DNA from 3 places in the Dendrosporobacter sp. 1207_IL3150 genome. Region 2 is predicted to be linked to each of the others. Evidence: riboswitches for the same ligand, from Rfam matches in the RefSeq annotation. Region 2 holds a riboswitch; each other region holds the start of a gene.
What was found. A riboswitch is a leader RNA that binds a small molecule or an ion and turns the genes downstream of it on or off. The one in region 2 is predicted to bind cobalamin.
Positions count from the first base shown of each region.

Region 1: another riboswitch for cobalamin. It lies ahead of cbiD (cobalt-precorrin-5B (C(1))-methyltransferase CbiD); the one in region 2 lies ahead of V6C17_RS06005 (sirohydrochlorin cobaltochelatase).
Region 3: another riboswitch for cobalamin. It lies ahead of V6C17_RS07215 (nicotinate-nucleotide--dimethylbenzimidazole phosphoribosyltransferase); the one in region 2 lies ahead of V6C17_RS06005 (sirohydrochlorin cobaltochelatase).

Region 1 is NZ_JBAIYU010000011.1:55,172-59,401, forward strand. Features, by position in the region: gene cbiT (precorrin-6Y C5,15-methyltransferase (decarboxylating) subunit CbiT) at 1-430, opposite strand, end outside; gene cbiE (precorrin-6y C5,15-methyltransferase (decarboxylating) subunit CbiE) at 427-1,053, opposite strand; gene cbiD (cobalt-precorrin-5B (C(1))-methyltransferase CbiD) at 1,038-2,138, opposite strand; cobalamin riboswitch at 2,256-2,429, opposite strand; gene V6C17_RS07935 (LutC/YkgG family protein) at 2,716-3,330, shown strand; gene ldhH (L-lactate dehydrogenase (quinone) large subunit LdhH) at 3,330-4,230, shown strand, end outside.
Region 2 is NZ_JBAIYU010000010.1:532,058-536,287, forward strand. Features, by position in the region: gene V6C17_RS05995 (ABC transporter substrate-binding protein) at 1-128, opposite strand, end outside; gene cobI (precorrin-2 C(20)-methyltransferase) at 159-857, opposite strand; gene V6C17_RS06005 (sirohydrochlorin cobaltochelatase) at 1,268-2,200, opposite strand; cobalamin riboswitch at 2,626-2,808, opposite strand; gene V6C17_RS06010 (FeoA family protein) at 3,107-3,358, shown strand; gene V6C17_RS06015 (FeoB small GTPase domain-containing protein) at 3,374-4,147, shown strand; gene V6C17_RS06020 (nucleoside recognition domain-containing protein) at 4,144-4,230, shown strand, end outside.
Region 3 is NZ_JBAIYU010000010.1:778,621-782,850, forward strand. Features, by position in the region: gene V6C17_RS07205 (response regulator) at 1-133, opposite strand, end outside; gene V6C17_RS07210 (sensor histidine kinase) at 160-1,380, opposite strand; gene V6C17_RS07215 (nicotinate-nucleotide--dimethylbenzimidazole phosphoribosyltransferase) at 1,541-2,572, opposite strand; cobalamin riboswitch at 2,838-3,033, opposite strand; gene cobS (adenosylcobinamide-GDP ribazoletransferase) at 3,159-3,911, opposite strand; gene V6C17_RS07225 (hypothetical protein) at 4,180-4,230, opposite strand, start outside.

The DNA.
Region 1 (4,230 bases), on a different contig from region 2:
AAGTCTCAACCGTTACAGCTGTAATTATCATTCGTCCACCGATTTTTAGTAAATTGTTGGCCGCCTCTATTATCTCTTCTAGCTTGCCGCCGCTTCCTCCAACGAAAACAACATCACAAAGAGGAATATTAACTAAGACATCAGGAGCATTCCCCTCAATGACAGCAATATTAGAAACGCCGAACTTATCGCAGTTAGCTCTAATTAGGCTTACTCCTTCAGCTTCTCTTTCAACTGCAAATACTTTACCCTCAGGAGCAAGCAGGGCTGCTTCAACTGACAAAGAGCCTGTGCCAGCCCCAATATCTAAAACTACGTCGGTTGACTTGATTTTTGCTTTTGCCAGCGCTAATATCCGCACCTCGCACTTTGTCATGGGAATATTACCGCGTATAAATTTTTCATCATCTATGCCAATAAAATGTGTCATGCTTTCACCACCATTACGCAATGCGAAAATCCCTCAATAAGACTAGCATTGGTGAGATTTGCACTGATGATCTCTTCGCTTTCATAAGATAGGTTTGCACAAATCCACACCAGACTCTCTGGCGGCCAGCCAATATTCATAAGGCGTGTCGCAATAGTTTTTGGATTGTTTATACTATCAGTTAAAATTCCGAGTTTTCTCCCTGGCTTGTACTCTAGCTTTTCGGCATCCGGTTCACGACCGTGCATACTTACTAAAGCAGCATCTTGCCAAGGCAGCGCAAGCTTGGCAAATGCAAGCTGAAACGAGCTGATGCCTGGTATTACTGTTAATTGGTTTTGTGAAAACCTTCCCCTTAGTGCACTCAGCAAGCTGTAATATCCTGGATCACCCGAGACAAGGACAACAACATCAGATGTACTAGATTTCATTTCAATGAAATCTAGTACATCTGCTATATCACTTTGGATTGCTTTTTTTACACAATCATGAGTAGCTAATGTGTCAAGAGCACGTTTACTGCCAACGATAACTTTGGCAGAATCAATAGTACGTTTCGCAATAGGAAGCAAATAGTCGGGAGACCCAGGTCCGATACCGACGACTACTATTTTATATTCCATCCCAGAGTTCCTCCTATTTCAATTGCAGAGCTGTCATAACCCAAAATATCACCTTTTAATGTTACAATAGCTGTTCCAACTGTTAAATCTCCAAATACGTAACGCATCGCACGCTCACTTGCGCGCTTTGCCAAGGTATCATAAACCGACACCATCTTATAGTGCTCGATTATCGGTAAGGCTGCTTCAGTAGTAGTACAAGCTAGAATTTCCTGCAGCGCTGACTGCGGTGCACCTGCTGCCCCCATGTACGCAGCTAGTGTTTCCAGCCTGGCGTCAGCCATGCGATTATGTGTATGGAAGATACCAGCTGCAACTTTAACAAGTTTACCTAGATGACCAAACAGTAAAACATTCTTAATTTTTTGGTTGACACAGTTTTCTAACATATGTCCAATGAAATTACTTGTTTGTATGACTGCCTCGGCAGGCAGAGAGAACTTGTTAATTGCTATATCTTGACCAATCTTACCGGGGACTAGAACTAATGTGTCATATCCTTGGGCTTTAGCCACACTAATTTGCGGAGTTAATGAATTTTTGAAGGCCTCTTCAGACATTGGCTCAACTATACCTGTAGTTCCGATAATAGAAAGACCGCCAATTATGCCAAGTGTTGAATTTAAAGTTCGCTTAGCAAGTGTCTCGCCGGCGGGGATGGATATAACAGCTTCTGCCCCGCAATCTATGGGCAGCACTTCTCGTAAAGCATTGGTAATCATAAAATGCGGTCCTGGATTAATTGCAGGTTGGCCAACAGCGACAGCTAATCCAGGCTTGGTAACAACACCAACACCTTTGCCGGCTTTAATTGTAATTTCTTGTGTCGAAGTTATTCTAACATCAGCTTCAACAGCTGTTCCGTTAGTAATATCGGGATCATCGCCTGAATCTTTAATAACTCTGGCAAAACCACCGGTATCTTTTTTAAAGCTGCTAGCAATTGGTACACATATTAATTTGCCTTGAGGAGAAAGCACTTCGACTATGTTTGGAAACTGCCCATAATGTGCTAACACTGCAGCTTTAGCGGCGGCGGCAGCACAACTACCAGTAGTAAAGCCTGAGCGTAATTTTTTTGACAAACTAAAAAACCCCCTATAGTCAGGGGGTATTAAAATAAACAATACATAAGCACTGCTTAGAATATTACCCACCTGCCTATCATCCGTAGGTCGTTTCACTCCTATTCGGAGTTATGACGGTGTGTGTTAAAACAGGCAGGTCTCCTGGCTTGAATCATCGCATGTCTGCACCTTCCCAGGTTACCCCAGTGGCATAAAGCTGACATACTCAACAAATACAGTGGCGGGACCGCGCCGGTATCACACCGGACTTCCCTTTTAAGCAGTTGCACCTGTTTCCTCTTCTATTTCATTTAACATTTATAAGTCAAATAAATAATAACTATAGTATATTCCATAAATTGCATTAAGTTCCTGCTAAAACAACAAAAATCAGTAAAATTTTTCATTATCGCTTACCGATTTCAACACTCGAAGCGACTTATTTTTAATGCAGTCGACATCATGTAGGATTTTCCCGTAAAATATGTAGGATTTTTTATAAAAAAAAGAAAGGATTTTTCCAACTTATTCAGAATAGTTATTTAGTATTGATTGGTCTAATATATGACCAATATGTGAACAAGGGAGTGGAAATATGAAAAAAGTAAGTGATAACTGGCAATCAGCATTTCCTGCCGGAAAAGTTGGTCCGCAATTTTGGGCTGCATTTGAAGAAAATGCTAAGAATGCTAGTACCGAGATTTTTAAAGTAAAAACAGCTGCAGAAGCAAAAGAAATCGTTACTAACCTAGCGAAATTCACTAATGCTAAAAAAGTTGTTGCGGTTAATAGTGCAATGCAAGAAGCTGCAAATATTAATGAAGAACTAAAAGCACTCGGTATAGCAGTATATAATGATAAGTTTGATATAGCCGAGCATGCGGAAAGTGCTGATATTGGTATTTCAACAGTGGAATTTGCTATAGGTGAGTCCGGAAGTCTTTGTATGGACGGGTTTTCATACGAAGCTCGTGTTGTAACTATGCTTCCGCCGATACATATTGCTTTCATGAACGCTAATAACATCGTACCTGGAATTTCCGAAGCTTTTGAAGTGATTTCTAAAGTATATGACGATGGCTATGTAAGCTTTATTACAGGCCCAAGCCGTACAGCCGATATCGAACGTGTTTTAACTATTGGTGTTCATGGACCAAGCCGTTTAATTTTAATTGCTGTTGATGAAGATATCAACGGAGGTGTGAAATAATGGAAAATACTAATCGTGATATAAAAAGAGAAATAAATGAAAAATTAAATGACCAGGTATTACGTGGAGCTTTAGGACGATTTGCAACAGCATATCCTATCGCACGTGCTAAAGCATATGAAAATGTCGAAGACGTTGATGCTTTACGTGAACAGTTTAGACAAATGAAAATCGAAACTGTTAATAATATTGATGCGGTTGCAGATCAGTTTGAAGCATCCGTAATTAAACGGGGCGGTAAAGTTTTCCGTGCTAAAGACGGAGACGCTCTAAAAGAATACTTAATTGATTTATGCAAAAAAGCTAATGTAAAACGCATCGTAAAGTCCAAGTCTATGGCATCCGAAGAAATTCATCTAAATCATGCTTTAGAAGAAGCCGGACTTCATGTTAAAGAAACAGATTTAGGCGAATGGATTATCTCCCTTGCCGGACACAAACCATCTCATATGGTTATGCCTGCGATTCACTTAAATAAAGAACAAATTGCTGAATATTTCTCAAAAGAACTACAGCAGGAAATTCCAACAGATATTCCTTTCATGGTACAGGCTGCCCGTAAAGCGCTCCGTACTGAGTTCTTAACTGCTGACATGGGTATCTCAGGCGCTAACTTCGGCATTGCTGAAAACGGTGCTATCGGTCTAGTAACAAATGAAGGTAATGCACGCTTAGTTACTACCCTTCCTCGCGTCCATGTTGTAATTATTGGTTATGAGAAACTTATTCCAACAATTAAAGATGCTGCTCCTATTCTCCGGACATTACCTCGTAACGCAACAGGTCAGCGTATGACTAGTTATATGACAATGACTACTGGACAAACTCCGGTCATTGTTAAGCAAGATGGTAAATGGATCGAGCAAGATAAAGAACTTCATGTTATTTTGTTAGATAACG
Region 2 (4,230 bases):
GTTACTGTGAGAAATGACTTTTGGTCATTCTTTGCTGCCGGAGCTTCTGTCCGCCCACAGCCGGTCAGAATTACAACTATGAGTGTCAGACATACTGCAAGCAGCTGTTTTATCTTTTTAACTTGCATCCCACCGCCACCTCACTTCTTCCCGCAATGTTAACTCCGGCGTGATAAAATTGTTGATAAATAGTTGATTTTTTTATCATCAGTGCAGCTTAACTCACGAACCACTTCCTCGTCTGGCAGACCGCAGCGGCTGATCATTACAGCCTTATCTGCAAGATTATGACGGTTAAGCTTTTCGACTATTTCATTGTAGTTTTTATAAACTTTCATTAATACTACGTTATCAGACATATTTAAAGCCTGCTCTAATTTTTCCTCTTCGATTGTAGCAGGAATAATGCTCAAAATATTATTACCTTCCACAAGCGGATAGCCAAGCTTACTGCCAATTGCACAGAATGCAGTAACTCCAGGAATTGTTTCAATTGGGTATCCTGAGTGTTCCAGCAGCCTAAATACATAGATATAGGTACTATAAAACATTGGGTCGCCTAGTGTTAAAAAAACTACTTTTTTGCCTTCTTCTAATAATTCAAGGATGCTGCTTTTATTGCTTTCCCAAGCTTCTGTTAAAATCTCGGTATCTGAAACCATCGGGAAAACCTGGGTCATAATCTCGACATCTGGCTTCAAATAAGGGCTGGCAATAGACAGGGCTACACTTCCCTCTTTCTTTTCAGTCTTTGGCGCTATAATGACATCTGCTTGTTTGATAATTTGAATCGCTTTTAATGTTAGAAGCTCTGGATCTCCTGGCCCTACACCTACACCGTAAAAAATACCTGACATAATTACCTCCCATAATAAACAACGCTAATGCGAATTTTGTTTAATCACAACAGTTTTAGCTGAGATTAAGTCTTATTGAAATTGGAAAAACCGCAAGCGGTATTTATCCACCGCGGCTAGGAATATGCCTTATAGTAAATTTCTGCAAGGCATATTCCTAGTCGTTCAATTTATAAAAGCTGCAAGGATAAAGTAAGACTTAATTCAGAAGGAGTCTTATTCTGAATTTTAGCCGAACTTATCCAGGAACCTAGCCGCTATTTACTCCCACTTGCAAGTCAAGGGAGCGTATTAGAGCGGATTAGTTATCGGATAAAAAACCCAAAATTAAGTATACCATTAAAAACACAAAAAACCCTAGGCAGTCTCGAAAAAAATTTCGAGACTGCTGTAGGTATTTGTCTAAGGATTTATTTATCAGATGAGTGCTTTGCTTTATATAAGCCCCAAATAGCATCTCTTACGTGCTGTACGTAGATATCCTGTATCGCACTGTTCTCACCTAAGCCATGAAGATATGTGCTGACTTGGTAACCCTCAGCAATCAGCTGACTTTTCCATGAATCTTCCTCATCACCAGCCATATCATTGTTTGCATGATCTCCTGCAACAAGCATAAGCGGCATTAAAAGCACTCTTTTGACACCCTGTTCTTTTAGTCGAGTTTTTACATCATCAAAGCTCGGGGTATCACTTTCTTCAACTACTCCAACTGTTGCACTAAAACCTGCACAATCTAGCTGCTCTTGCAATTTAGCGTATGCAACATTATGTTTATGAGGTGAACCGTGCCCCATAAACACTACTGTGCGATCATTCAACTGGAGCATAGGCATTTGTTTTTTTAATGCGGCAGCCGCAATTGCGAAATCATTTGGTGTTCCATTCTGGCCATCAAACGTTAAAAGAGGACGTCCGATAGCTATCTTATTGAAAGCTTTGCCATATTTATGAACTACCGCAACAACCTTGTTTTCATATTCTTCACCAGGAGTCAAATGAGTTGTTTGAACAATAACTTCTTTATATCCTTCTTTTTGCAGTTTTGCTAAAACTTGATCTAAACTATCCACTTGAATTTTTCGTTCAGCTAATCTCTGCATTACTATTTTGGAAGTAAATGCACGGTGCACGTCATATTCCGGGAAATTTTCCTTGATTTTATTCTCCACACTTTCGATACATAACTCACGAGAATCATCGAAAGTTGTACCAAAGCTAACTACTACAATAGCTTTTTTATAATCTGCTGCCTCTACTTTTTGTGCACCAAATACTCCTATTCCTAACAACACAGTGCAGATCAATAAAATACTTAAACTTAATTTCATTGAATTTTTCATCACTTGTTCAACATCCTTCCATTTACTTATATTTTAATTTTAAAAACTTAGCCAACGACTGAAACCAAAACCTCCTCGAAATTAATTATCTAAATGAATAGTGTTGTAAAAAGGATGTCCCTTAACAGGACAGCGTCGCGTTCCCAGGCGCAACCACATCATATTATTTGAGCAATGAAAACTCAGTACGATCAATCGTATAGAGTATAAGAAAGGCATGATTTATAGCCAATCTTTTAAATCTGCCATAAACCTTAGCGATTCTTACATAATCAGGAAATCATTCATCTCCTGATTATGTAAAAAACCTCCCTTATGGGAGGTTTTTGTCCATCGAATATCAATAGAAATCCCAGCTATTGTAAATAGCTGGGAAGATGATACACATGTGTGCAAAATCCCCTTCCCCATCGCTCGTGAGTATAACGGTGATTGACATATAGGCAGTTCTCCTGGCTCTGGATCATCGCTCGCTCAAGCCTTCCCAAGACTTTTGTCTCAGTGGCATATTTTGAGTTTGCTCTCCCATTACAGTGGCGGGACCGCGCCGGCATTTAACCGAACTTCCCTATTAAGCCCTTTCGGGCACCTATACCGAAATTATTTAATTATCAAAATGACGGTTGTCATTAAGTTAATGTTAGCACTTAACCACCCTCTAGTCAATATCTGCTAGAAAATAGTTGCCCTTGTGTAACATTTATATTTAGTACTTCATAGCATACAGCATAAAAGCAAAATGTTAGCCTCAGTTAATGAAGTTGTATAGAGTTAACTTAGATAGGCGAAGCTAATTTTTTTTAGCCTAAATTGTTACCTTAAGCTAACCATGTTGTACTGAGCTAACTTAGATGTTGTTTTTCAAAAATAATTTTTACATTAGGTAATGTATAGGAGGATTATAACATGAACAGCAAGTCAGAGGTTATTGCTTTGTCATCACTAGCCGCAGGAGAATGCTGCTGGGTTGCAGCTATAGAGATACACGGACTGCTCAGGAGAAGAATTCTTGATATGGGTATGGTTCCTGGCACAACTGTAGAGTGCATCCGCCGCAGCCCTTCAGGCGATCCTATTGCTTATAAGGTTAGAGATTCGATTATTGCGCTGCGGCACGATGACGCAAGCAATATTAAAGTATTTACATCTAATAATTAGTGGGAGGGTTTAGTTGTGGTCTTTAGCACAGAAACACAGCAGCGGGTTCTCCGCGAACATTTCGGTATCGCTTCTGCAGCAAATCAGCTGATCATTGCTCTTGCCGGCAATCCAAATGTAGGGAAAAGCACAGTATTTAACGCTTTAACAGGCTTACGTCAGCATACTGGTAACTGGCCTGGTAAAACTGTTGACAACGCCCAGGGTACTTTTACCTATCAGGAGCAATCGTTCTTACTAGTTGATCTGCCTGGCACTTATTCTATCTTGGCTCATACTGTTGAAGAACAAGTAGCTCGCGACTTCATTTGCTTTGGCCGGCCGGACGTTACTCTGGTTGTGCTTGACGCTACCTGCCTGGAACGTAACCTAAATCTAGCATTGCAAATTATGGAGATTACACCGAATGTAGTTGTCTGTGTTAATTTAATGGATGAAGCCCGTAAGAAAAACATTAGAGTTAATATCAAAGCACTGGAGAAAGAGCTAGGTGTGCCTGTTGTGGCAACCGCTGCCCGAAATAGCGAAGGACTAGATGAACTCCTATCAGTACTGTACCAGTTTGCTAATGGTAAACTTAAGCCCTGTCCAAAACGAATCGACTATTCACCTGAGGTCGAAGCCGCAGTTGAAACAATTTTACCAAAAATCCAGCGGCTTATTGATCATAAATTAGATCCGCGGTGGGTTACCCTAAGATTATTAGACGGCGATCAAGGCTTTATTGAAAGCATTTCACTGCACTTGGAACTAAATCCCCTCCAGACGCATAAGGAGGCTGCCGTATGAAAAACGTTGTTAGACCCATGACAACTTTAGCTGAAGTCTGCATGGAGGCGGATTCTATCCGTCTTCAGAATAATAATACTATA
Region 3 (4,230 bases), 250 kb from region 2:
ATGCTTCGCGAATGGCGGTTGCTCCATCACCAGCTTCACCGATTATGTCAATGCAGGGACAATGCCTTGTTATGATATAACGCAAAGCTTGCCGTTCGAGTTGTTCATCATCTGCTATTAACAATGTAATCATATATTAACTTCTCCTTTGGCATTATACTAAGACTGGCAAAGCGGAAGCCTAATATAGATACTGGTTCCTTTACCCATTTCACTTTCCATCCTTAGACCATATTCGCTGCCAAAATGATGCTGAATTCGCTTGTGTACGTTAATAATTCCTAGGCCTGTTGTCTGCCCCTTTGTATGTTTCCTTTTTTCCGAACGGAAAATTGAATTTATTCGCTCTTGTGACAGCCCTATTCCAGTATCGCTGACAACCAGCATTAAGTAACCTTCATCGTTGCTTGCACTTATGTGGATTTCTCCCCCATCCTTTTTGGGCTCAAGTCCATGGATTATTGCATTTTCAACTATCGGCTGCAATGTCAGTGCCGGTATGTGTACATCCAAAACTTGAGAGTCTACATTAACTTTGGCATTTATTCTATCACCAAAGCGTGCCCTTTGGATTGTCAGATAGTCACTTATCGATTTAACTTCTTCCTCAAGGGTTCGCAGCTCTTCAATATCACGAAGATTATTACGAAGTAAATCGGACAGCGCATAAACGATCTCTTGTGTTCGGCTCGCACCTTCCAATAAAGCAAGTCTGGCAATTGTATTTAAGGTATTAAAGAGAAAGTGCGGATTAACCTGGGACTGCAAAGCCTTTAATTCTGTTGCCCTGAGCAGGTTTTCTAACTCGGCTTTAGCCCTAATTTCATCCATAAGCTGCTTCTGGACAATGTTAGCAACCCCAATTTCGACAATGTAGTTAGACATTATATAAATTAAATCTGCAGCAGCTTTAAGCCTGGCCCCCTGGATTATATCGACTTTATCAAATAGTTCACTAAGCTTATCATTATCCCGCTTAAGAGAAGCTGTCAGCTTATACATCTCACCTTTGGTATCATAGTCTTCCTGAGGTGAAACAACTTGACCGGCTAATAAGGCCCCAACATATTGATTCTGAACAATAATTGGTGCTGCTAAATCAGTTAAACCAGCATGGCAATGATATACATAGGGCCGCCGGCTTTGTAAAGCCTTTCTGCCCCCTCGGTCATCACAAGCCATACAGCGAGCAAGACCTTCAAAATCGGACCTAATATATTGACAAAATTCCGTAAAATTACTAGGTTTAGTAACAGGCATCCCTTCAACATCAACTATAACAGCAGCTAACCCTGTTGCTTCTGAGAACTTATCTTGTATCTCCTGCAATACCTGAGTATTTACAATTTCACCAAGAGTAAAGCGATTATAACCTTGCACAAAGGTTCCCCCTATGAATTAAAGTTCACCGAATTGTAGGAATTTTCTCATAGGGTATTATTTGGATTAAATATAAAATTTTTCCTGCAAATGACAAGATATTGTTATTTCAGAGCAATTAACTTTTACGAAACTCTCGAAACACTACCATCAATGCTAGCTATATGGCTACCTGCGGCTCACCTGCAACATTCAGGTCGAAATCTGACAACCTAGCCATGTTAAGAAGCGTATATGCAGTGGTTTTAAGAATAGATACCATTAATACAGCCCCTGTACCTTCGCCTAACGCCATATTACCGCGAATAATTACATCATCGGCTAGGATATTTCCTAGCAGCAGTGCATACGCCATACCAGGCTCTTTAGACATATGCGACGGTATAGCGTACTTTTCAATATCACTGTTAAGCTTCGCAGCACAAGCATAAGCCACTGCAGTTATAAAGCCGTCGATGACGAACGGAGTTTTACGCTGCGCACATTCAAGCATACCTGCACAAATCGCTACAATGTCAAAACCGCCTACACACCTTAAAATATCCTCGACTCCTTGCATCGCAGCTTTGTGACGTTCAACACCTTTACTTACAACTAAACGTTTTCGCTTGAGCAAATCATTGTTTGCCGGGCTAGCCCCATAACCAACTAAAAATTCTGGAAACATCCCTGTCAAAGCATGAAGTACCGCAGACGAGGTTGTGGTATTCCCGATTCCCATTTCACCGAACGACAGTAAATTGCAGCCCTGCTTGCTAACCAATTCTTCTACTATATCTTGCCCAGCCTTCCACGCTAAGTAAAATTCCTCGTTACTCATAGCTTCTTGCTTCATAAAGTTCTTACTTCCTAAAGCAACTTTCTTATCGATACCTACAGCAACGCTGTTATTAATGCCAACGTCAACAACAGTATATGGAATACCATTACTGCGACAGAAGCAGCTTATCGTCGCTCGCCCATCAACCATATTCTGTGCTTGCAAGTAGGTTATCACCGGCGGGTAAGCAACTACCCCCTCATCAACAACCCCATTATCAGCCGCAAAAATCACGTGATGCGGGCGTACTTCTGAATGCTTAGTTTCCCAAGCCAAAAGTATCTTCCGAAAATACTTTTCTAAGAGTCCAAGACTGTTCGGCGGTTTAGCCGCACCATCAATTAAGTCGTTCACTGCTGCTTCGTAATCCATAAAAATATCCCCCTCTATTTTAGTTTTTAATATTCTTATGTGTTAACCACAGAGTACGCAGAGGTCGCAGAGTGGACGCAAGTGTAGGTTATAAAATTCATGCGCGATAATATCTCGACCAATTCCTCCGATAACCCTCTGCGTACTCCGCGTACTCTGCGGTTCAAAAAATCATCCCCACAAAAATAAATACCTAGCCCAAAAAGGCTAGGTATTTAAAATTTAAAAACCCTATCCTTCTGGCATTACCCCTTGCGCGGAGGTAAAATGTCAGCCAAAACAGGCAGGTCTCCTGGCTTACGGATCTTGAGTCTCCTGCGCCTTCCCGGCAGCCCGGTGGCATATGCAGAAGACTTCCCCGATTACAGTGGCGCGACCGCGTCGTTTAAGGGCTATAGCCCTTCCGTACTTCCCTATTCTCCTCTTGGTTTAAAAGAGGCACCTGTTTGGTGGCAGTATATTAAGTTGTTTATTTTTCTATTTCTACCATATTATGTGATTTCCTATCAGTAAATGCGGGTTAGCAAGATGTTGAAGCGTAAAGTAAAAAAAATGCTATTTCTAGATCGACATACTAACTTTTTAATTAAAATACGAAGGCCATCAACACAGCAACCTCGGTAACTTCTATAATGGCGCCATATACATCTCCAGTCATGCCGCCTAATTTATTGGAGATATAGCGGGCAACTAAAGCAGCCCAGCTAATTGCTACTATCCCAGCAATTAGTGCAGTATTGCCTAGCGGAATTAATAGTGCTAACGTAAATATGCCAGCTATATAAATAGTAGTTTTATCTGAGTATTGGAAAAAAGTCTTCCCAAGACCATTGGCCCGAGCATATGGGAATTTAGTTATTGCCACAACACTAGCCATCCGACCTATAACCGGCATTACAAATAAGGCGGCAGGCAGCTTTCCTATTGGGATGTCTAAAATAAGCGAATACTTAAGTAATATCAGCAGGCTAAACCCAATCGCTCCAAAAGCTCCAATGCGGCTATCTTTCATTATCTCCAACATTCGTTCTCGCGAACGACCCGAAAAAACCCCGTCTATAGTATCCATAAAGCCATCGCAATGCAGGCCGCCTGTGATTACAATTTCGATTATAATCAAACTTGCCGCTAGTAAGTGCATTGGAAATACTTCAAACTTATATTGCTGTACTCCATAAGCCAAACCAGCCAAAAGAATGCCTATTATGCCGCCTACCAAAGGAAAGAACTTAACACTTCGTCCAAATGCCTCAGGCGACCAATCGGCGTGTTTACTAACATAAATTCGCGTCAAAAACTGAAAGCCGGTAATAAAATCGCCGCATAGCTTTTTAACCAACCATTACACCGCCTCGATCATTTTACTTATACTTTCACTAAATTAATTAGCTATCCTTCAGCGTAATAATCGATCGGCAATATAGTCCTGCAATTAGCTAAGAAAGTACATAGATTGAATGTGACGTAAGTGTTCTTGAATAAAGTGCACCTTATTATAAGCGCAAGTCAGCGCCAGCAGCGTTAATAAGGTACCGTCTCCCCTTCTCAGCTTCCTTAAGAAGATTAAAAACCCTTGCGAAATCTCTTCCGCAAAGGTTTTTAATCTTCTATTCCAAAAATTTTATGGTAGCATTAGGCAAAAACTTTTTGGCTGCTGC